Regions from separate parts of the Rhizobium sp. CB2179 genome, predicted to be linked through region 2. Evidence: predicted binding sites of a transcription regulator. Region 2 holds the regulator's gene; each other region holds the start of a gene.
The links. The regulator PhoB, encoded in region 2, activates phosphate uptake and scavenging genes when phosphate is short. The targets are predictions, from matches to a motif close to TGTCATNNANCTGTCAT.
Positions count from the first base shown of each region.

Region 1: a site for PhoB is predicted at 2,888-2,904, ahead of AC244Q_RS06185 (alpha-D-ribose 1-methylphosphonate 5-triphosphate diphosphatase). Genes of this name have one in related genera too.
Region 3: a site for PhoB is predicted at 3,214-3,230, ahead of olsB (l-ornithine N(alpha)-acyltransferase). Genes of this name have one in related genera too.
Region 4: a site for PhoB is predicted at 2,270-2,286, ahead of phnF (phosphonate metabolism transcriptional regulator PhnF). Genes of this name have one in related genera too.

Region 1 covers NZ_CM172781.1:1,224,214-1,229,459, forward strand. The annotation lists gene AC244Q_RS06170 (23S rRNA (adenine(2030)-N(6))-methyltransferase RlmJ) at 1-6, opposite strand, end outside; gene AC244Q_RS06175 (molybdopterin-containing oxidoreductase family protein) at 23-2,227, shown strand; gene AC244Q_RS06180 (NUDIX domain-containing protein) at 2,224-2,817, shown strand; gene AC244Q_RS06185 (alpha-D-ribose 1-methylphosphonate 5-triphosphate diphosphatase) at 2,962-4,131, shown strand; gene purN (phosphoribosylglycinamide formyltransferase) at 4,128-4,799, opposite strand; gene purM (phosphoribosylformylglycinamidine cyclo-ligase) at 4,796-5,246, opposite strand, start outside.
Region 2 covers NZ_CM172781.1:183,078-188,323, forward strand. The annotation lists gene pstA (phosphate ABC transporter permease PstA) at 1-545, shown strand, start outside; gene pstB (phosphate ABC transporter ATP-binding protein PstB) at 562-1,377, shown strand; gene phoU (phosphate signaling complex protein PhoU) at 1,422-2,135, shown strand; gene phoB (phosphate regulon transcriptional regulator PhoB) at 2,269-2,952, shown strand; gene AC244Q_RS00945 (GcrA family cell cycle regulator) at 3,199-3,732, opposite strand; gene AC244Q_RS00950 (aspartate aminotransferase family protein) at 4,153-5,246, shown strand, end outside.
Region 3 covers NZ_CM172781.1:47,911-53,156, forward strand. The annotation lists gene AC244Q_RS00240 (NADP-dependent malic enzyme) at 1-734, shown strand, start outside; gene AC244Q_RS00245 (helix-turn-helix transcriptional regulator) at 966-1,955, shown strand; gene olsB (l-ornithine N(alpha)-acyltransferase) at 2,291-3,166, opposite strand; gene AC244Q_RS00255 (PAS domain-containing hybrid sensor histidine kinase/response regulator) at 3,275-5,246, opposite strand, start outside.
Region 4 covers NZ_CM172781.1:4,713,813-4,719,058, forward strand. The annotation lists gene AC244Q_RS23030 (alpha-D-ribose 1-methylphosphonate 5-phosphate C-P-lyase PhnJ) at 1-7, opposite strand, end outside; gene AC244Q_RS23035 (carbon-phosphorus lyase complex subunit) at 4-1,110, opposite strand; gene phnH (phosphonate C-P lyase system protein PhnH) at 1,115-1,723, opposite strand; gene phnG (phosphonate C-P lyase system protein PhnG) at 1,723-2,199, opposite strand; gene phnF (phosphonate metabolism transcriptional regulator PhnF) at 2,318-3,055, shown strand; gene AC244Q_RS23055 (2,3-bisphosphoglycerate-dependent phosphoglycerate mutase) at 3,095-3,730, opposite strand; gene dapB (4-hydroxy-tetrahydrodipicolinate reductase) at 3,752-4,576, opposite strand; gene AC244Q_RS23065 (ABC transporter ATP-binding protein) at 4,592-5,246, opposite strand, start outside.

The sequences.
Region 1 (5,246 bases), 1.0 Mb from region 2:
GTTCATTTTTGCTGATGTCCGTATGAATTCGCGTCATGGGGAATTTTTGTGGCTTTTGGCCGTGCAAGCCTTGGAATATACAAATGCCATGAACATTGCGACCCCCATCCACGCCAAATCAGAAAAGCCGGACAACAGGGTGGGCCACACGGCCTGTCCGCATGACTGTCCCTCCACCTGCGCACTGGAGGTCGAGATATCGGAGGATGGCCGCATCGGCCGCGTGCGCGGCGCCAATGACCATTCCTACACGTCAGGCGTCATCTGCGCCAAGGTCGCCCGTTATGCCGAGCGGCTCTACCATCCCGACCGCCTGATGCATCCGTTGCGCCGCGCCGGCGCCAAGGGGGCAGGGCAGTGGCAGCAGATTTCTTGGGACGATGCGCTGGATGAGATCGCCGAAGCCTTTGTGAAAGCCGAGGCAAGGGACGGCAGCGAGGCGGTCTGGCCCTATTTCTACGCCGGTACGATGGGCTGGGTGCAGCGCGATTCCATCGATCGCCTCCGTCATGCCAAGCGTTACTCCGGTTTCTTCTCTTCGATCTGCACCAACCCGGCCTGGACCGGCTTCACCATGGCGACCGGCACGCTGCGCGGTCCCGATCCACGCGAGATGGGCCGCACCGATTGCGTCGTCATCTGGGGCACCAACGCGGTGTCGACGCAGGTCAATGTGATGACCCACGCCATCAAGTCGCGCAAGGAGCGCGGCGCGAAGATCGTCGTCATCGACATCTACGACAATCCGACGATGAAGCAGGCCGACATGGCGCTGATCGTCAGGCCGGGTACCGACGCCGCGCTCGCCTGCGCCGTCATGCACATCGCCTTCCGCGACGGTTACGCCGACCGCGATTACATGGCGAGATACGCCGATGATCCCGCCGGTCTCGAAGCGCATCTGAAAACCAAGACGCCGCAATGGGCCGCTGCTATCACCGGCCTTTCGGTCGAGGAGATCGAAGCCTTTGCCAGCCTCGTCGGCACGACGAAGAAGACCTTCTTCCGCCTGGGTTACGGCTTCACCCGCCAGCGCAACGGCGCGGTCGCCATGCATGCGGCCGCCTCGGTCGCCACCGTTCTCGGCTCCTGGCAATATGAGGGCGGCGGCGCCTTCCATTCGAACAGCGATATCTTCCGCATGAACAGCGCCGAACTGACCGGCCGGTCGATGAAGGATGCCGATATCCGCATGCTCGACCAGTCGCAGATCGGCCGCGTGCTGACCGGCGATGCCGTGGCGCTGCGCCATCGCGGCCCGGTGACGGCTATGCTGATCCAGAACACCAATCCCGCCAACATCGCCCCCGAGCAGCGCCTCGTCAGACGTGGCTTTGCCCGTGAGGACCTCTTCGTTGCCGTCCACGAGCAGTTCCTGACCGAAACGGCCGAGATCGCCAATATCGTCATTCCGGCAACGATGTTCGTCGAACATGACGACATCTACCGGGCCGGCGGCCAGAACCATATCCTGCTGGGGCCGAAGCTGGTCGAGCCACCGCCCACCGTGCGCACCAATCTCTTCGTCATCGAGGAACTGGCCAAACGCCTCGGCGTCGCCGATCGCCCAGGCTTCGGCTTTACCGCCCGCGAGATGGTCGACCGCATCCTCGAATCGAGCGGCCTGCCGGATTACGATCATTTCCTCGAACACAAATGGTTCGATCGCCAGCCCGCTTTCGAGGAAGCGCATTATCTGAACGGCTTTGCCCATCCGGACGGCAAGTTCCACTTTCGCCCGGACTGGATCAATCAGCCGGCGCCGAACAAACCGCCGGCGGCAATCGGCGCGCTCGGTCCGCACGCAGCGCTTCCAGACTTCCCCGATCAGGTCGATGTCATCGAAGTCGCCGATCCCGAGCATCCCTTCCGCCTCGCCACGTCGCCGGCGCGCAACTTCCTGAATTCGAGCTTTTCGGAAACCAAGACCTCCCGGCAGAAAGAAGGCCGCCCTGAAGTGATGATCAATCCGGCCGACGCCGAAGCCAACGGCATCACCCATGGCGATCTCGTCCGCATCGGTAACAGCCGCGGCGATCTGCGCATCCACGCCCGCATCACCACTGAAGTGAAATCAGGCGTGCTGATTGCCGAGGGCCTTTGGCCGAACAAGGCGCATGTCGACGGCGAGGGCATCAACGTCTTGACCGGCGCCGACCCCGTCGCGCCTTATGGCGGTGCGGCCGTGCACGACAACAAGGTCTGGCTTCGCAGGGACGCAGCATGATGCAGCCGAAATCCCGGGTGAAAATCGCCGGCGAGGAAACCCTGTCGAATGGGTGGACGCGGCTGAGCAGCTATCTGCTCGACTATATCGACCGCAAGGGCGCAACCCATCGGTTGAAGCGGGAAGTCTACCACCGCACGCCCGCCGCCTGCATTCTGCTTTATGATCCCAGGCGCGACCTCGTCGTTCTCGTCCGCCAATTCCGCCTCGCCGTTCATCTCAACGGCGATCCCAGCTGGATAATCGAGGTGCCGGCCGGCCTTCTCGACGATGACCATCCCGAAACGGCGATCCGTCGCGAGGCGATGGAGGAGACCGGCTATCGCCTGCGCGAGGCGCGCTTCCTGTTCAAATCCTACACCTCACCGGGTGCCGTCACCGAAGTGGTCCACTTCTTCGCAGCCCTCGTCGACATCGCCGACCGCGTGGCCGAAGGCGGCGGCCTGGACGAGGAGCACGAGGATATCGAAGTCCTCGAGATTCCGCTCGACGAGGCGGCGACGATGATCGAAACCGGCGAGATCTTCGACGTCAAGACGATCGTGCTTCTGCAATGGGCCCTGTTGAACAGGGCAAAGCTGACAGCGTGAATCTGCGGAGCGAGCGCATCGGGTCATTTCCAAAGCGCAAGTTTCCGCTTTAAGATGATACGGCGCGAAATTTCATACGACTGTCACGTAGCAGTTCTATGCGCTGCGGTTTGTCAATCATCGGATGCGGTCAGGAGAAAGCCCATGTGGCTCAGCAATTTCACCCTCGTTCTCCCAAACGAGGTGGTGAGTGAAGGTTCCGTGCGTGTTGAGGGTGGCGTCATCGCCGAGATCCGGCCGGAGCCGGTCGCCGGTGCTGCCATCGATGGCGGCAGGCGGCTGCTGATGCCGGGATTCGTCGATCTCCACGGCGACATGATCGAGCGCGAGATCGCCCCGCGGCCGAACGCGACGATGCCGATCGATTTCGGCATCCACGAACTCGACAAGAAGCTTGCCGCCGCCGGTGTCACCACGGCGTTTGCCGCCGTCTCTTTTGCGACCGAAAGCGTCTACGGCCACGTCCGCTCGCTGGAGACGACATCGGCGGTGATCGAAGGCATCAACCGCCTGCGTGATGATCTGCTGATCGACCACCGCGTCCACGCCCGTTACGAGATCACCAATGTCGGTGCAGCGCCTGCACTCGAACGCCTGCTGAATGCCGATCAGATCGACATGGTCTCGCTTACCGACCATACGCCGGGTCAGGGCCAGTACAACAACCTGCAAAGCTACATCCTTAGCATCTCCGAGCGCCGCGCCATCTCCGAGGAAATGGCGGCGGAGATCGTCGCCAAGCGCATTGCCATGCGCAACAATGCTGACATCGAGGCCAAGCTGAAGGAGATCGTCGCGCTGTCGCTGAAGCACAAGCTGTCGCTTGCCTCGCATGACGATGACAGCGTCGAAAAAGTCGCCGAGATGCACGATCTTGGCGTCACAATCAGCGAGTTTCCGGTCACCGCGCCTGCGGCCGAAGAGGCGCGCCGCCGCGGCCTCTGGACGCTGATGGGCGCGCCGAACGCGCTGCGCGGCCAGTCGATGTCGGGCAATCTCAGCGCGCTCGATGCCGCAAGGGCCGGCCTGCTGAGCGTCATCGCCGCCGATTATCATCCAGCTGCCTTCGTGCCTGGCATTTTCAAGCTTGCCGACATGGTGGACGGCGGCCTGCCGGCAGCCGTTGCCATGGCGACCGGCAATGCGGCCCGTTCCGCCGGCCTGTCGGATCGCGGCGAGATCGCCATCGGCCAGCGCGCCGATCTGGTCGTGGTCGAGCCGGGTGATATCAATCGCATCCGCGCCACCTTCCGCGCCGGCCGCTTCGTCTACAGCGACGGCACGCTGCATCCGTTAAGGGCGCTGGCGGCTTAAGCGCGGTCGCCGATCAGCGAAATAAGCTGGGTCTTGGGTGCGGCGGTCGAAGCCTCCGCGCCGACGGCCTTGCCGCCTTCCATCGTCACACGGCCTTCGGCAAAGAGCCGCAGCGCTTGCGGGTAAATCTGGTGTTCGATGGTGAGCACACGCGCGGCAAGGCTTTCGGCCGTGTCACCGGAAAAAACAGGTACGGCCGCCTGGCCGATCACCGGCCCCTCATCCATGCCTTCGGTGACGAAATGCACCGTGCAGCCGGCGATCCGCATGCCGGCGTCGATCGCCCGCTGATGCGTATGCAGGCCCGGAAATAAGGGCAGCAGGGAAGGGTGGATGTTGAGCATCCGGCCTTCATAACGCTGGATGAACGTCGCCGTCAGCAGCCGCATATAGCCTGCCAGGCAAAGAATATCGGGTTTAAGCTCGTCGAGCGCCGAAAAGATCGCCGCCTCATGCGCGTCCTTGCTGGCGTAGTCCTTGCGGGGAAAAGCGAATGTGGCAATGCCTTCGGCGGCGGCCTTGGCAAGCCCGCCGGCATCCGCCTTGTCGGAAATCACCCCGACGATCTCGGCCGGATAGTCGGCTGCCTTTGCCGCCGCAACCAGCGCCATCATGTTGGAGCCGCTGCCTGATATGAAGACGACGGCGCGTTTGCGCGGCGAACTCATATGGCAAGCGTGCCCTTGTAGACCGTGCCGGCAGCGCCTTCTTCGCGGGCGATCATGCGGCCGAGCGTGATAACTGTCTCGCCCTCGGCTTCGAGAGCCGCGGAAACCGTCGCGACATTCTCGCCGGCAACAACGGCGATCATGCCGACACCGCAGTTGAAGGTGCGCAGCATTTCCTTGGATTCGACGCCGCCCGTCTTGGCGAGCCATGAAAACACCGGCGGCACCTTGACGGCGGCAAGATCGATCTCGGCCGTCAGATGCTTCGGCAGCACGCGCGGAATATTTTCCGGGAAGCCGCCGCCGGTGATGTGCGCCAGCGCCTTGATGGCGCCGGTCTCGCGGATCGCCTTCAGAAGCGGCTTCACATAGATGCGTGTCGGCTCGAGCAGGGCTTCGCCGAGCTTCTTGCCCTCGGCGAACGGCGCCGGTGCATCCCAATCGAGG
Region 2 (5,246 bases):
TCGAGGTCAACATCAACAACCTCGCCGCGGTCCCTTCGATCGTCTACGGCCTGCTTGGTCTGTCCGTCTTCATCAACTTCATCGGCCTGCCGCGCTCGGCCTCGCTGGTCGGCGGCCTGGTGCTGACGCTGATGACCCTGCCGACGATCATCATCGCGACGCGCGCCGCCCTTCGCGCCGTGCCGCCGTCGATCCGTGCCGCAGCCCTCGGCCTCGGCGCTTCGAAGATGCAGATGGTGTTCCACCATGTGCTGCCGCTCGCCATGCCCGGCATCCTCACCGGTACGATCATCGGCCTGGCGCACGCGCTTGGCGAAACCGCGCCGCTGCTCCTGATCGGCATGGTCGCCTTCGTCGCCAACGCGCCGACGACACCGCTCGATCCCTCGACGGCTCTGCCCGTACAGGTCTATATGTGGGCCAACGAGGCCGAACGTGCCTTCGTTGAGCGTACTTCGGGTGCCATCATCGTCCTGCTCCTGTTCCTGATCGTCATGAACATGGGCGCCATCCTCTTGCGTCGTCGCTTCGAGCGCCGCTGGTAAACGGAGTTACAAGATCATGAACATGTTGACGGAAGCTGCAGTTGAAAAGGCGCTGGATCACAAGATGAGCAACGTCCCGTATAAGATGATCGGAAAGGATGTCTCGGTTTACTACGGCGAAAAGCGCGCGCTATTCGATGTGAACCTGAACATCCGCGAAAACACCGTAACCGCCCTGATCGGCCCGTCCGGCTGCGGCAAGTCGACCTTCCTGCGCAGCCTCAACCGCATGAACGACACGATCGACGGCTGCCGCGTCACCGGCAAGATCACGCTGGATACCGACGATATCTATGATCCCGATATCGACGTCGTCGAACTTCGTGCCCGCGTCGGCATGGTCTTCCAGAAGCCGAACCCGTTCCCGAAGACGATCTATGAAAACGTCTCCTATGGCCCGCGCATCCATGGCCTTGCCAAGTCGAAGGCCGATCTCGACCAGATCGTCGAGACCAGCCTGCAGCGCGCCGGTCTCTGGAACGAGGTCAAGGACCGCGTGCACGAATCCGGCACCGGCCTGTCGGGCGGTCAGCAGCAGCGCCTCTGCATTGCCCGTGCCGTCGCCGTCAGCCCGGAAGTCATCCTGATGGACGAGCCCTGCTCGGCGCTCGACCCGATCGCCACCGCCAAGGTCGAGGAGCTGATCCACGAGCTGCGCGAGAACTACACGATCGTCATCGTCACCCATTCCATGCAGCAGGCCGCGCGTGTTTCGCAGCGCACCGCCATGTTCCACCTCGGCAATCTCGTCGAGGAGAACGACACCGACAAGATGTTCACCAATCCCGACGATCCGCGCACCCAGGACTATATCATGGGTCGCTTCGGCTGATTTTGGCGTCACCAAGCCTTTCCGTTATTCGAGGATAAAGCCCCATGGCATCGACACATATTTATTCTGCCTATGATGATGATCTGAAGTTCCTGTCCAGGCGGATTTCCGAAATGGGCGGCCTGGCCGAGCAGATGGTCGCCGAAGCCGTGCGGGCGCTCGTCAACGGCGATACCGCGCTGGCGCAGAAGGTCATCTCCGACGATGTGATCCTCGATCACGCCGAACGCGAAATCGGCGACAAGGCGATCGTCACCATCGCCCGCCGCCAGCCGATGGCCGCGGACCTTCGCGAAATCATGGGTTCGATCCGCATCGCCGCCGATCTCGAACGGGTCGGCGACCTCGGCAAGAACACCGCCAAGCGCGTCATCGCCGTCCAAAGCACCGGCGTTCCCCGCAAGCTCGCCCGCGGCCTCGAGCATCTGTCCGAGCTGGCGCTCGTCCAGCTCAAGGAAGTGCTCGACGTCTACACCAATCGTTCCGCCGACAAGGCGAATGCGATCCGCGAACGCGACAACGAGATCGACGCGATGTACACCTCGCTGTTCCGCGAACTCCTGACCTACATGATGGAAGATCCGCGCAACATCACCAGCTGCACGCATCTTCTCTTCTGCGCCAAGAACATCGAGCGCATTGGCGACCACGCCACCAACATCGCCGAGACGATCTTTTACATGACGACAGGCGCGCAGCCGGAAGGCGACCGTCCAAAGGATGACAGCGCCAACACCGTCGGCGCGGTCACCGAATAACCGCCTACACCCCGCCGCTTGCGTGCGCGCCCATCCGGGCGCGCAAGAGGTCGCAGCCAATTCTGATTTTGCGCAGGATGCATTGCTTAAATCACCCCCGGTTTAAGGATCATGCGCGAGGAGACCCACACGCATGATCCCGAGAGTTGCAGTTGTTGAAGACGAGGAAGCCCTCAGCGTGCTTCTTCGCTACAATCTCGAAGCGGAAGGCTTCGAGGTCGATACCATCCTTCGTGGCGACGAAGCCGAAATGCGGCTTCAGGAGCGCACGCCCGATCTTCTCATCCTCGATTGGATGCTGCCCGGCGTCTCCGGCATCGAGCTCTGCCGGCGCCTGCGCATGCGGCCGGAGACCGAGCGCCTGCCGATCATCATGCTGACGGCGCGCGGCGAAGAGAGCGAGCGTGTCCGCGGATTGTCGACGGGCGCCGACGACTATGTCGTCAAGCCCTTTTCGACCCCCGAGCTCGTTGCCCGCGTCAAGGCGATGCTGCGTCGCGCCCGTCCCGAGGTGCTGTCGACGGTGCTGAAATGCGGTGACATCGAGCTCGACCGTGAGACCCATCGCGTCCATCGCAAGACCCGCGAAGTCCGCCTCGGCCCCACCGAATTCCGCCTGCTGGAATTCCTGATGTCGTCGCCGGGCCGGGTCTTCTCCCGCTCGCAGCTTCTGGACGGCGTCTGGGGCCACGATATCTATGTCGACGAGCGCACCGTCGACGTCCATGTCGGCCGCCTGCGCAAGGCGCTGAATTTCTCCAACATGCAGGACGTCATCCGCACCGTCCGCGGCGCCGGTTATTCGATGGAAGCCTGAGGGCTTTCATCTGAGCCTGCTGGCAAAGCCCTGGCAAAACCCGCGACGTCATCCTCGGCCTTGTGCCGAGGATCTGCGCACGCCAAATTAAGCATTTGAAAATAAAGGTTTTTCTCTCAAGTAGTTGAGGTGATCAGATGCTCGGCACAAGGCCGAGCATGACGGAGGGAAACCTGAGCTTCCATCCGCGCATAAAAAAACGGGCCGCTCGGCCCGTTTTCTGCATTCTAACGATGGTCAGCCCCCTCAGCTGGCGCGCGCCGCTGCCCGGCGGCGTTCGTTGACCGGCTGGTAGGCAAGCTTCTGGTGATAGCTGCAATAGGGCGAATTGTCGGGGGACTCGCAGCCGCAGAAATGGAAGTCGTCCTTCAGCGGATCGCCGACCGGCCATTTGCAGGTGCGCTCGGTCAGTTCCGTCAGGCCGAGGCGGCGCGAAATCGGCACCACCACATTGCCTCTCGGCACGTATTCCATTTCCTCGATCGTTTCGATCTCGATCTCTTCCTTCAGCATCGTCGCGCCCTGCTGGCGGGTAACGGTGCGGGTGGTGATGCGAGAGGCGAAGTTCGGCGCGCGCGGCGCCGATGTGTTGCGCTTCGGCGTTCGCGCCGCGGTGTTGGTGCCGCCGGCCTTGGCACGGCCGGGAAGGCACAGCCGGTGCACTTTGCCGATGACCGCGTTTCGGCTGACACCGCCAAGTTGTGCCGCGATCTGGCTGGCGCTCAGTCCTTCGGCCCAAAGCTTCTTGAGTTTCTCGACCCGCTCGTCTGTCCAGTTCATGCCCTGTCTCCACCTTTTGCGTTGGTGATGGCAGAATCCCTCACCGTTGTCCCGGGAGCTCCGAAACAAGAAACGCTTGATCAATTTTGGTGACTAGTTCCGCCGCATGCAGTCTAGTAATTGATCTTTAACCTAGTGTGAGCCTGACTCCGTGACAAGAGTCGCATGAATCCGGATGAATCGAATTCGTAGTTTTCCCCAACTTGCTGTCCCTGCGTGGCATTTCTGCAATAATGCCTGTTGAAGACTGAAAATGCCGCTGTACACCTGTGCTGCATACGCTAAGGGCGCCGTTTTGTTGACATTGCAGCGCGAAAAGGAAATAGTGCCACTCGCCGCCGCAAGGCGGCATTTTTGATTTTTCGGGCCTGGTTTCCTTAGCCGGAGTCATTGCCCGGCAACTTTGATGGAGATCGCGCCATGGCTGAAGCCGCGCCGCTTTATGACACCTATTCTCGTGCCCCGCTGCGGTTCGAGCGAGGCGAGGGCGTATGGCTGATCACCGAAACTGGCGAGCGATATCTCGATTTCGGCGCCGGCGTTGCCGTCACCTCAGTCGGCCACAGCAATCCGCATGTGGTCGGCGCACTGAAGGAGCAGGCCGACAAGGTCTGGCACCTGTCGAACATCTATGAGATCCCCGGCCAGGAGCGTCTGGCAAAACGCCTGACGGACGCCACCTTCGCCGACAAGGTGTTCTTCACCAATTCGGGTGCCGAGGCGCTCGAATGCGCGATCAAGACGGCGCGCCGCTATCAGTTTTCCAAGGGCCATCCCGAGCGCTTCCATATCATCACCTTCGAAGGCGCCTTCCACGGACGGACGCTGGCGACCATCGCCGCCGGCGGCCAGGAGAAATATCTCGAAGGCTTCGGCCCCAAGGCGCCGGGTTTCGATCAGGTGGCTTTCGGCGATATCGAAGCGGTCCGCGCCGCGATCACCGAGGCGACGGCCGCCATCCTCATCGAGCCGGTGCAGGGCGAGGGCGGTGTGCGTCCTGCCACACCTGAGTTCATGAAGGCGCTTCGCCAGCTCTGCGACGAGAACGGCCTGCTGTTGATCCTCGACGAGGTCCAGACCGGCGTCGGCCGCACCGGCAAGCTCTTCGCCCATGAATGGTCGGGCATCACCCCCGACATCATGGCGGTCGCCAAGGGCATCGGCGGCGGTTTCCCGCTCGGCGCCTGCCTTGCCACATCAGAGGCCGCCTCCGGCATGAAGGCCGGTACGCATGGCTCGACCTATGGCGGCAATCCGCTTGCCATGGCCGTCGGCAGCGCCGTGCTCGACATCATCCTTGCCGATGGCTTCCTCCAGCAGGTGCGCGACGTAGCACTTGTCTTCCGCCAGGGCCTCGCCTCGCTGAAGGATCGTTATCCCGATGTGATCGAGGACGTGCGCGGCGAAGGGCTTTTGCTCGGCATCAAGGCTGCCGTTCCCTCAGCCGAACTGCTGCAGGCGATCCGCGCCGCCCATCTTCTCGGCGTACCCGCCGGCGATAATGTCATCCGCCT
Region 3 (5,246 bases), 140 kb from region 2:
ATATCGACTATCTCTATGCCCGGCTGCAGCGGCACGGTTATCTCCACCGCGACGCCCAGCGGCTGATCCATAACGACCGCAACCACTTCGCCGCCACCATGGTGGCGCTCGGCGATGCCGACGGCATGGTGACGGGCATTACCCGAAACTATTCGACGGCGCTCGAAGATGTGCGCCGCTGCATCGACGAGAAGCCGGGCCACCGCGTCATCGGCGTGTCGCTGGCGCTCTGCCGCGGCCGCACGGTCTTCGTTGCCGATACGGCGGTGCACGACATGCCGACGGCCGAAGAGCTTGCCGATATCGCCGAAGAGGCCGCGGGTCTGGCGCGGCGCATGGGTTATCCGCCGCGTGTCGCCTTGCTGGCTTATTCCACCTTCGGCCATCCCTCGGGCGAACGCTCCGAGCGGGTGCGCGAGGCGGTGAAGATCCTCGACAAGCGCCGCGTCGATTTCGAATATGACGGCGAGATGGCGGCCGATGTCGCCCTGAACCGCAAGGTGATGGAGCAATATCCCTTTTGCCGCCTCTCCGGCCCGGCCAACGTCCTCGTCATGCCGGCCTTCCACTCGGCCTCGATCTCAACCAAGATGCTGCAGGAGCTCGGCGGCTCCACGGTGATCGGCCCGATCCTCGTCGGCCTCGACAAGCCGGTGCAAATCACCTCGATGGGCGCCAAGGACAGCGACATCGTCAACATGGCGGCGATCGCCGCCTACGGGGCGGGTTCGTAAACTACTCCGGCCCACATTATGAGACGGCATTCCGTGCCCGGCCGACTGCCCGTCGGCCGGGCATAAGTTTTCGTGCGCCGTCGCGATGAAGGCTGCTCTTCCGATAAGTCATACTTTTGATACAATAAGCCTATAGGGCGGCATAAATTTGCCCGCAGGGACATTGAAAAACTGCGGGCAATCGATGCGGTTTCGCAGCTCAGTTGTTTAATATCAACCGGTTGGTTCCCCATGCCAGAAAATGCATCCGCCAATTTCACCCCCCGATTTCAGGGGGCAACTTTCGACGATATGGTCGGGGCTCTGACCAAGGGGTTTGGTTCGTTCGACGCATGGCGCGATGGTCGAGACAAACCGCTCGACTGGAAGGTCGGGTTTTGGGGTGATGAAAGCTTGTCGCTGGTCAGCAACCAGGATTCCGGCGGCTGGGGTGCAAGAACGGCCCATGGAACGCCGGAAACTCTGGCAATCATCGTTCCACGCGCTGGTGCTCTCGATGTAACGCTTGGTCGGTCTGTGATCGAAGGGACACCTGGGCGGCTGCTGTTGGCGAACAATCTTGAGCCGGAACGGATTTCCGTGCGGGCAGCGCCGCACCGGTCAGACACACTGAGTCTGAGCTGGACAATCATCGCTCAGACCGTTGCCTCCGTATTGGAGACCCCCCTGATCGGGGCAATGGACTTGGCACCGGTCATTGATCTTTCCACGGCGGCGGGCCGGTTGATCGGCAGTCTCGCCCAAACGATCATCATCGGCATGCGCAACAACGGGCCGCTCCTTGCCTCGCCAATCGCCATGTTGAACCTGACCCAGGCGTTTGCCGATCTGCTGGTGCGCTCGGTTCCTCATCGGCTCTCGCATCTTCTCGACAGGAAAATCCATCTGATCGCACCCCGGCATGTCCGTCGGGCAATTGAATTCATGCATGCAAACATCGCACAGCCGTTGACGATGCAGAGTGTCGCGGAGGCGGCAGGCATTTCCATTCGCGCTCTTGAAAGCGGTTTTCGTGCCTTCAAGGGAACCACACCGGCTGCCTACCTCAGGACGATCCGCTTGCAAGCGGTCCGGGAGGATCTGCGCGATCCTTCAAACCGGCAGCCGTTGCGGGACATCTGCTTGAAGTGGGGATTCTTTCACTTTGGCCGCTTTGCGGCAACCTATCGGGCGGCGTATGGAGAGAACCCGTCGGACACCAGAAGGCGATCCGATCACTAGAGCCTTTCCGGGTTAGATTGAAGCATTCTGTTGGCTGAAACGGAGTCGAATGCTCGACCGGCCGGCGCGCGTCGTAGCCAAGCTCTACGGCCAAGCCCGCCGATCGAGCAGGCGGCCCGTTTCAGCCAACCCGAAGGGCCGGGCATCTTTCCGCCAGGGCAGAGGCGATCGGCTTGGTCGTACCAAGAGGTATGCCCTTCGCCAATCGCCTCTGCCCTGACGAAAACCTGCTCCGGCAGAATGCTGCAATCTGACCAGGAAAGGCTCTAAGGGCACGCCATCGGAGAGGCTGGAATTGGCTTTTCACAGGCAGATGATCGTCTGCGCAGACTAAATTAGCTCGCGAAGCGGCCGGCATCGGCGCCGTAATAATTCAGGTAACGGTCCGAGATGCTGGAGATCGGCAGCACGATCAGCACGTCGGTCGTGTTGAAGGCATGATCGATGACCGCGCTGGAGCCGACCATCGCGCCGAGGCGGAGATAGCCCTTGATCAGCGGCGGCAGAGCCATCAGCGCCCGCTTCGGGTTGATGGCTTCGACCGGCATCAGGTCCATGTTGCGGGCCAGATGCGGCAGCGCCCCGATGGCCCATTCGTTCTTCGCCAGCACATTGTGGTAGAGGAAGGACAGTGCCAGCGCGTGGCTTTCGAGATAGACGCCGGGGAACGAGGCGCAGCCGAACATGGCGCTGACGCCGTGTTTCAGCGCATAGGCCCAGTTGCCCTGCCACAGGAGCTCGACGGTGCGCTTGGTGCGGTATTCCGGCAGCACGCAGGAGCGGCCGAGTTCCATGAAGCGCTTGTCCGGGTGTTTGGCGATGAGGCCCTCGATTTCGAATTCGGAAGCCGAGTAAAAACCGCCATTGGCGATGGCGACATCTTGACGCAACAGCCTGTAGGTGCCGACGATCTGGTCTTCCGGGTCGCCCTCGATCGAGCGGTCGAGAACCAGAAGATGGTCGCAGACAGCGTCATAGGCGTCGACGTCGCGCTGTCGGCGCATGGCATCCAGCGGCAGCTGCGCCTTCATTTCGTCGACGAAGACGCGGTAGCGCACGGCCTGGGCGGCATCGATCTCGCGTGCCGTGCGGGCAAGGCGGGTCTCCAGATTGCCGATGCGGCCGAGGATATCGCCGTCCTTCTGCACAGCCGTCGAGGGCGGTGCAGCCTCCGCGGTGGTGTCACGATTCAGGATGTCGATGGCGGACATGACGATTCTCCCGTTGCCGGCTTATCGACGCCATAAAACACTTCTCTACGACAGGAAAGTGACATTTTGAATTTCCAGGCGCAAGAAACATGCCGGTTCCCGAGGCGCTCACCGCGCCTCTGCCCGGCGGGCGGAAAGGGCGGCAACCGCCTGAACTTCGGTCAGCAGCCGCACCGGATCGACCGGCTTTACCATGACGCGGTTGGCGCCGTTGAGCAAGACCTGGCGGCGCGATTCGTCGCTCTTGTCGGCCGTCAGCACGATCACCGGCACCGAGGCGAGATCGAGCCGCCGCTCGTGGCCGCGCAGGCGTCCGAGCATGTCGATGCCGTTGCCGCCAGGCATCGAGAGGTCGCTGATGATGATATCGGGCCGGGCATTGGCCTCGCAGAGCGCCATGTCGAGCAGGGTCTCGAAATCCTCGACATGGCGCACCTTATGCCCGCCCTTTTCCAGGACGACGCGCACCAGCATGGCATTGATCGGATCGTCCTCGCCGAGCAGGATGCTGAGCCCGCTGGCGGCAACCAGCGTCTCCGCCACCGAAAGGCCGAAGCCCGGCTGGTTGTCGTTGAGCGCGTCGCGCTTCTCCATGCCGCGCATGCGCCCGCGCAGCACGTCGATCAGCGACTGTTCGCGCAGCGGCCGGATCAGCCAGGCATCGAAGAGGTCGAGCGGATGGGCGCTGCGCTCTTCCGGATTGACGAGCAGGACCTTGCGCAGCCCAAGGGCGGCGATTTCGGCGCGATCGGCAAGATGGGCGGAAAATTCCGCCGACATCCGATGGTCGATGATGATATCGGTCGGCCGCCGCCCGCTCTTTGCCAGCTCGAGCAGTGTTGCCCGCGCCGTCTCGCCGTCGCCGACAAGATGGCAGACGCCGCCGAGCGTGGTGATCGTTTCGGCGATGGCGGTGCGCGCCGCACCTGCCGGCGCCAGCAGCACGACGCTGTTGCCTGAAAGCAGCGTGTTTCGCCGGTCGGGGCGCTCGCTGTCGATATCGACAGGGAAGCGGATGGTGAATTCGCTGCCTCGGCCCTTTTCGCTGGCAACCGTCAGCGCGCCATTGAATTCGCGCATGATACGGGCGGAGATGGCAAGGCCGAGGCCGGTCCCGCTGCTCTTGTCGGCAACGCTCCCGCCCTGCTCGAACTCGCCGAAGACGCGCGCCTGCTCCTCCGCCGTCATGCCGGGACCGCTGTCAGTCACGGTGATCGACAGGTCGTCGCCGTCGAGCGACACGCGGATGAAGACGCCGCCGACCTGGGTGAACTTCACCGCATTGCCGATAACGTTGAACAGAACCTGACGCAGCCGCGCCGGGTCGAAGCTCATATTTTCGGGCACGTCGGACGACACGGTGGCGCCGATCTCGATACCCTTTTCATGCGCCCGGTGGGCGAGCATCTCGACGACGCTTTCCAGAAGCTTGCGCAGCGATTCCGAGCGCGGATGCAACGCGAAGCGGCCGACCTCGATGGTGGAGAAATCGAGCAGATCCTCGACGAGCTGCGTCAATGCATGGCCGGACTGGCGGATGTTCGCGAGATAGTTCTGTTGCTCCTGCGTCAACCGCGTCTCCGCGATCAGATGCGTCATGCCGAGGATGCCCGAAAGCGGCGTGCGCACCTCGTGGCTGACGGTGGCAAGCAGCCTCGATTTCGCGGCGCTGTTATATTCGGCCTTCTGGCGGGCTTCCTCGCGGCCCTGCGCGATCAGCCGCTCGTCGGTCACGTCGCGGGCAACGCTTTGCAGCAGCAGGCGGCCGTTCGCCGGGTCGCGGGTAACGACGTCACGCCAGAGGAAGATGCGCTGGCCTTCCGGCGTCGAGATCTCGACATCGTAGCAATGCGGTATCGGACCGGGGCGGAAGGCAAGGCCGATCTCCTCGCAGGTTTTTCCTTCCGGACGCAGCCGCCCGGTCAGGCGGCGAAACGTGTCATTGGCGGAGATGATGCGCCGGTCCATGGTGCGGCTGACCGTGATGTCGCCGAGCACGTCGTGCACGTCGGCAAACAGCTTTGCGCCGCCATTCTCATCCGGCATGGATTGACCGGGGCGCTGCCCGGCCTTGCGCGAG
Region 4 (5,246 bases), 380 kb from region 2:
CGGTCATTCGGCGGCTTCCTTCATGTCTTCGCCACCGTTGCGGGCGGCTTCGAATTCGCGGCGCATGCGGCGGACGAGATCGAGTTCGGCCTGGAAATCCACATAATGCGGAAGCTTCAGGTGCTCGACGAAGCCCGTCGCCTGGACGTTGTCGGAGTGCGAGATAACGAATTCCTCATCCTGTGCCGGTGCGGTGATATCCTCGCCGAGCTCTTCGGCGCGAAGCGCCCGGTCGACCAGCGACATCGCCATCGCCTTGCGCTCGCTCTGGCCGAAGACCAGGCCGTAGCCGCGGGTGAATTGCGGCGGCGCCTTGGCCGAACCCTTGAACTGGTTGACCATCTGGCATTCGGTGATCTGGATCGTGCCGAGCGAGACGGCGAAACCGAGTTCCGGCACGTCGAATTCCACCTCGACGTCGCCGATGCGGATTTCACCGGTGAAGGGGTGGTTGCGGCCGTAGCCGCGCTGGGTGGAATAACCGAGCGCCAGCAGGAAGCCCTCGTCGCCGCGGGCAAGCGCCTGCAGGCGCAGATCGCGGGTCATCGGGAATTCCATCGGCTCGCGGGTCAAGTCGCCGATCTCGTGGTCTTCCGGCATGTCGCCGTCGGCCTCGATCAGGCCTTCCTCGCCGAGGATCTCGGAGACGCGCATGACGCGGCCGGTCTCGGCGGCGCGCTGAGCGGGCGTCTCGACCGCCTCGTCCGAAAGTAGCGAGGGATCGAGCAGGCGGTGGGTATAGTCGAAGGTAGGCCCAAGAAGCTGGCCGCCCGGCAGATCCTTGTAGGTCGCCGAGATGCGGCGTTCGATCGTCATATCAGCCGTGTCGAGCGGCTTCGAATAGCCGAAACGCGGCAGCGTCGTTCGGTAGGCGCGCAGCAGGAAGATCGCCTCGATCATGTCACCGCGCGATTGGCGGATGGCAAGGGCTGCGAGCGTGCGATCGAAAAGCGAGGCCTCGGCCATGACACGGTTGACGGCGAGCGCCAGCTGCGCCACGATCTGTTCGATGCCGATCGCCGGCAGCGAACGGTCGCCGCGGCGGCGGTCGGCGAGCAGGCGGTGGGCATTGGCGATGGCGGCCTCGCCACCCTTGACGGCAACATACATGAGCTCAGATCTCCGTTGCTGTGATCTTGGTGGTGCGCGGCAGGCAGAGGAAACGTCTGCCCGATGTCAGCACGATGTCGACGCCGCGCGGAAAGAGCGCACGGTTCTCAGTCCAGAGCCGCAGGAAAGTCTCCGGCAGGCCGATAGGCGTCATCTCCGCTACGCTCTGGATGCCCGGACCCATCAGCGCCAGCCTGCGGCCGCCCTCAAGTTCGGCGAGCTCGATGATGAGGGTCGTCGAGCGGTCGGGATATTCCTGCGTGCCGGATGCAAAGAGGCCGAAGGAGGAAAGTGCGGTGCCGGCCTCGGTGAAGGCAAAACGCGCCTCGGCCTTTTCGCTGGTCAACGGCGCGCCGGTGTGGAAGCCGAGCCACTCCGGCACGGCCGATTTCGCCAGTCCCTGGGAAAGCCAGACGGGTGTGTCGTGGTCGCAAAGCGTCAGCGCGATCGTGCCGGCGGCGATGCCGAGCGGTGCCGGCGGAGCGACATCGGGCTGAACAGTCTGGATCGTGCCGGGGCGGGCCATACCGTCCATCAGCATCTTGAAGACGCTTTGGGCATGGAAGACCGGCTCGGCAAAGCCGCCGGTCAAAGCTTCTGTCTTCAGGCCCATCAGTTGTCTCCCCGCACCATGGTGAAGAAATCGACGCGGGTTGCCGCCGTCTCGTCCGCCTTGCGGCGTTCGGCATCGGCGATCCGCTCAGTGATCGGCAAAAGCAGGGCCTGTTCGACGAAGTCCTTCGTCGCTTCCTCCTGCCAGAGCGCGTCGAAGATCGCCGCAAGCCTGGCCTTCTCGCGGTCGGTGCCGAGCGCCTGCGCATGGCCGACCGAACCGGAGTCGAGCCGGACCGTCGCCCGCGTCACCGTCACTTCGCCAAGATTGAAGGGAGCGCCGCCGCCGCCGATGCGTCCGCGCACCATCACCAGCCCGGTCTCCGGTCCGCGCACCTGATGAGCCACAGGCTTTTCCGGCAACGCATCGAAGACCGCCAAGAGTTCGCTGCGTTCCGCGCGCGCCAGCAGATCGGCGGCGCGTTTGCGCCCGGATGCCGTCTGTGACGCAGGGGCTTTGCTGTCCGCTGATATCATCGCCGCTTCCCTTAAAATGTCTATTGATATAGACAACCATACAAGATACATTTAGCTCTAAATCGATGTCGTGACAAGCGTGTGACATCGTGAGTGTAAATGGGTGGGCAGGGGCGGAATGGCGGGATTGAAGCAGGTGCAAAGGCAAACCGGCGTGGCGCTCTGGCGCCAGATCGCCGATCGGATTCGCGAGGCGATCAGCAGCGGCGCCTATGACGAAACGGGAATGGTGCCGCCGGAAACCATGCTGGCGCTGCAATTTGGCGTCAACCGGCATACCGTGCGCAGTGCGCTGGCGGCGCTGGCGCAGGAGGGTATCGTCCGCGCGGTACAAGGTCGCGGCACGCTGATCGAGCGCAAGGAGCGGCTGAATTTCCCGATCACGCGGCGCACGCGTTTCACCGCCGGCATCGGCGATCAGGCGCGTGAAATGCGCGGCCTTCTGCTCGATGAGGCAAAGGAGGAAGCGAGTGCCGAGATCGCCCGCTGGCTGGGCCTGAAGCAAGGAGATCAGGTGATCCGCCTGGAAACGCTGCGCCAGGCAGACAAGCGGCCGGTTTCAAGGGCGACGAGCTGGTTTCCCGCCGAACGCTTTGCCGGTATCGGTGCGGCTTACCGGACGGCGGAATCGATCACCAAGGCTTTCGCCGAACTCGGCCTGCCGGATTATGTCCGGGCGACGACCGAAGTGACGGCCGCCCATGCGAGTGCAGCCGATATGGCCGACCTCGAACTCACTCCCGGCGCGATCCTGCTGATCGCCAAGGCGATGAATACCGATCTTGAAGGTGTGCCGGTGCAATATTCGATCAGCCGCTTCGCGGCCGACCGGGTACAGTTCACCATCGAGAATTGAGCGCCTTTCCCCGCCGAAGCGGGGAAAGATCAGCTGAGATCAATGTGCGCCGGACATGTCGCCGAGCACTTCCTTGGAAGCGACGGTGGAATCCGCCTTCAGCGTGTAGACCATGGGCACGCCGGTGGCGAGATTGAGGGCGAGCACGCCTTCTTTGCTCAGCTTGTCGAGCACCATCACCAGCGAGCGCAGCGAATTGCCGTGTGCGGCAACCAGCACCTTTTCGCCTCTGAGGACGCGCGGCAGGATTTCGGTGAGGTAGTAGGGCCAGACGCGGGCGCCGGTGTCGCGCAGGCTTTCACCGCCGGGAGGCGGCACGTCATAGGAACGGCGCCAGATATGCACCTGTTCCTCGCCCCACTTGGCGCGTGCATCATCCTTGTTGAGGCCGGAGAGGTCGCCGTAGTCGCGCTCGTTCAGCGCCTGGTCTCGGATCGTCTGGAGATCGGGCTGGCCGACCTTGTCGAGGATGAGCTTCAGCGTGTGCTGCGCGCGCACCAGCACCGAGGTATAGGCGACGTCGAATTTAATCCCGTATTCGGCGAGCGCAGCCCCGCCTGCATTAGCTTCCTGGACGCCGAGCTCGGTCAGATCGGGATCCTTCCAGCCGGTGAAGAGATTCTTCAGGTTCCAGTCACTCTGGCCGTGGCGAACGAGGACGAGGGTACCGCTCATGAATATGCCTCCGTAGTATCGTTATGAGGAAGAAAGCCCGAGCACGTCGAGCATGGAATAGAGACCCGGCTTCTTGTCGCGTGCCCAAAGGGCCGCCTTGATGGCGCCACGCGCGAAGATAGAGCGGTCGGCCGCACTGTGCGATAGGGTGACGATTTCACCTTCGCCGGCAAAAAGCACGGAATGCTCGCCGATGACGGAGCCGCCGCGCAGCGTCGCAAAGCCGATCGTGCCCGCTTCACGGGCGCCGGTATGGCCGTCGCGCACCCGGACCGACTTCGCGGCCAGATCGATGCTGCGCCCCTTTGCCGCGGCCTCGCCGAACAGAAGGGCGGTGCCGGAAGGCGCATCCACCTTGTGCTTGTGGTGCATTTCCAGGATCTCGATATCCCAGTCATCAGGATCGAGCGCACGCGCTGCCTGCTCTGCGAGCACGCTGAGCAGATTGACCCCGAGGCTCATATTGCCCGACTTGACGATGCGGGCATGGCGGGCCGCTGCGGCGATCTTGGCATTGTCGTCGGGTAAACAGCCCGTCGTGCCAATGACATGGACGATGCGGGCCTGCGCGGCGAGGCCTGAGAATTCTACTGTTGCAGCGGGCGAGGTGAAGTCGAGCACGCCTTCGGCATCGAGAAAGGCATTGAGCGGATCGTCGCCGATGATGACGCCGGTCGGGCCGAGACCGGCGATCTCGCCGGCATCCTTGCCGACGAAGGGCGAGCCGGCACGCTCGACCGCGGCATGTAGCGTGACACGTTCGATGGAATGGATGAGCCGGATCAGCGTCTGCCCCATGCGTCCGGCTGCGCCAACTACCACCAGTTTCATCGCAGCATCGCTCATGTCAGTCTCGCCAGGTCAGTTTGAATCGGAGGCCGAAGGCCTCTGCAGATTGTTGAGGCGAGCGTAAAGACCGTCGCTGACCTTCGCAAGCGTCTCGTGATTGCCTTCCTCGACGACGCGGCCCTGCTGCATGACGACGATCTTGTCGGCGCGCACCACGGTCGAAAGCCGGTGGGCGATGACGACGACGGTGCGTCCGCTCATCGCTTCGTCGAGCGCCTTCTGCACGGCTGCTTCGGATTCGGTGTCGAGGGCCGAGGTCGCCTCGTCGAGAAGCAGGATCGGCGCATTGCGCACCAGGGCGCGTGCGATCGACAGCCGCTGGCGCTGGCCGCCGGAAAGCGTCACGCCGTTTTCGCCGACCGCCGTCTCGTAACCCTGCGGCTGTGCTGAGATGAAGTCATGCGCATAGGCAAGCCGCGCCGCTTCTTCCACCTCGGCATCGGTCGCTTCCGGCCGGCCATAGCGGATATTGTCGCGGATCGTGCCCTCGAACAGGTAGGGCTGCTGCGAGACATAGGCGAGCTGCTGGCGCAGCGACTTCTTGGTGATGTGGGCGATGTCCTGCCCGTCGATGAGGATCTCGCCCTCGCGCGGATCGTAGAAGCGCGGAATGAGGCTGATGACGGTGGATTTGCCGGCGCCGGAGGGACCGACAAGTGCGGTGGTC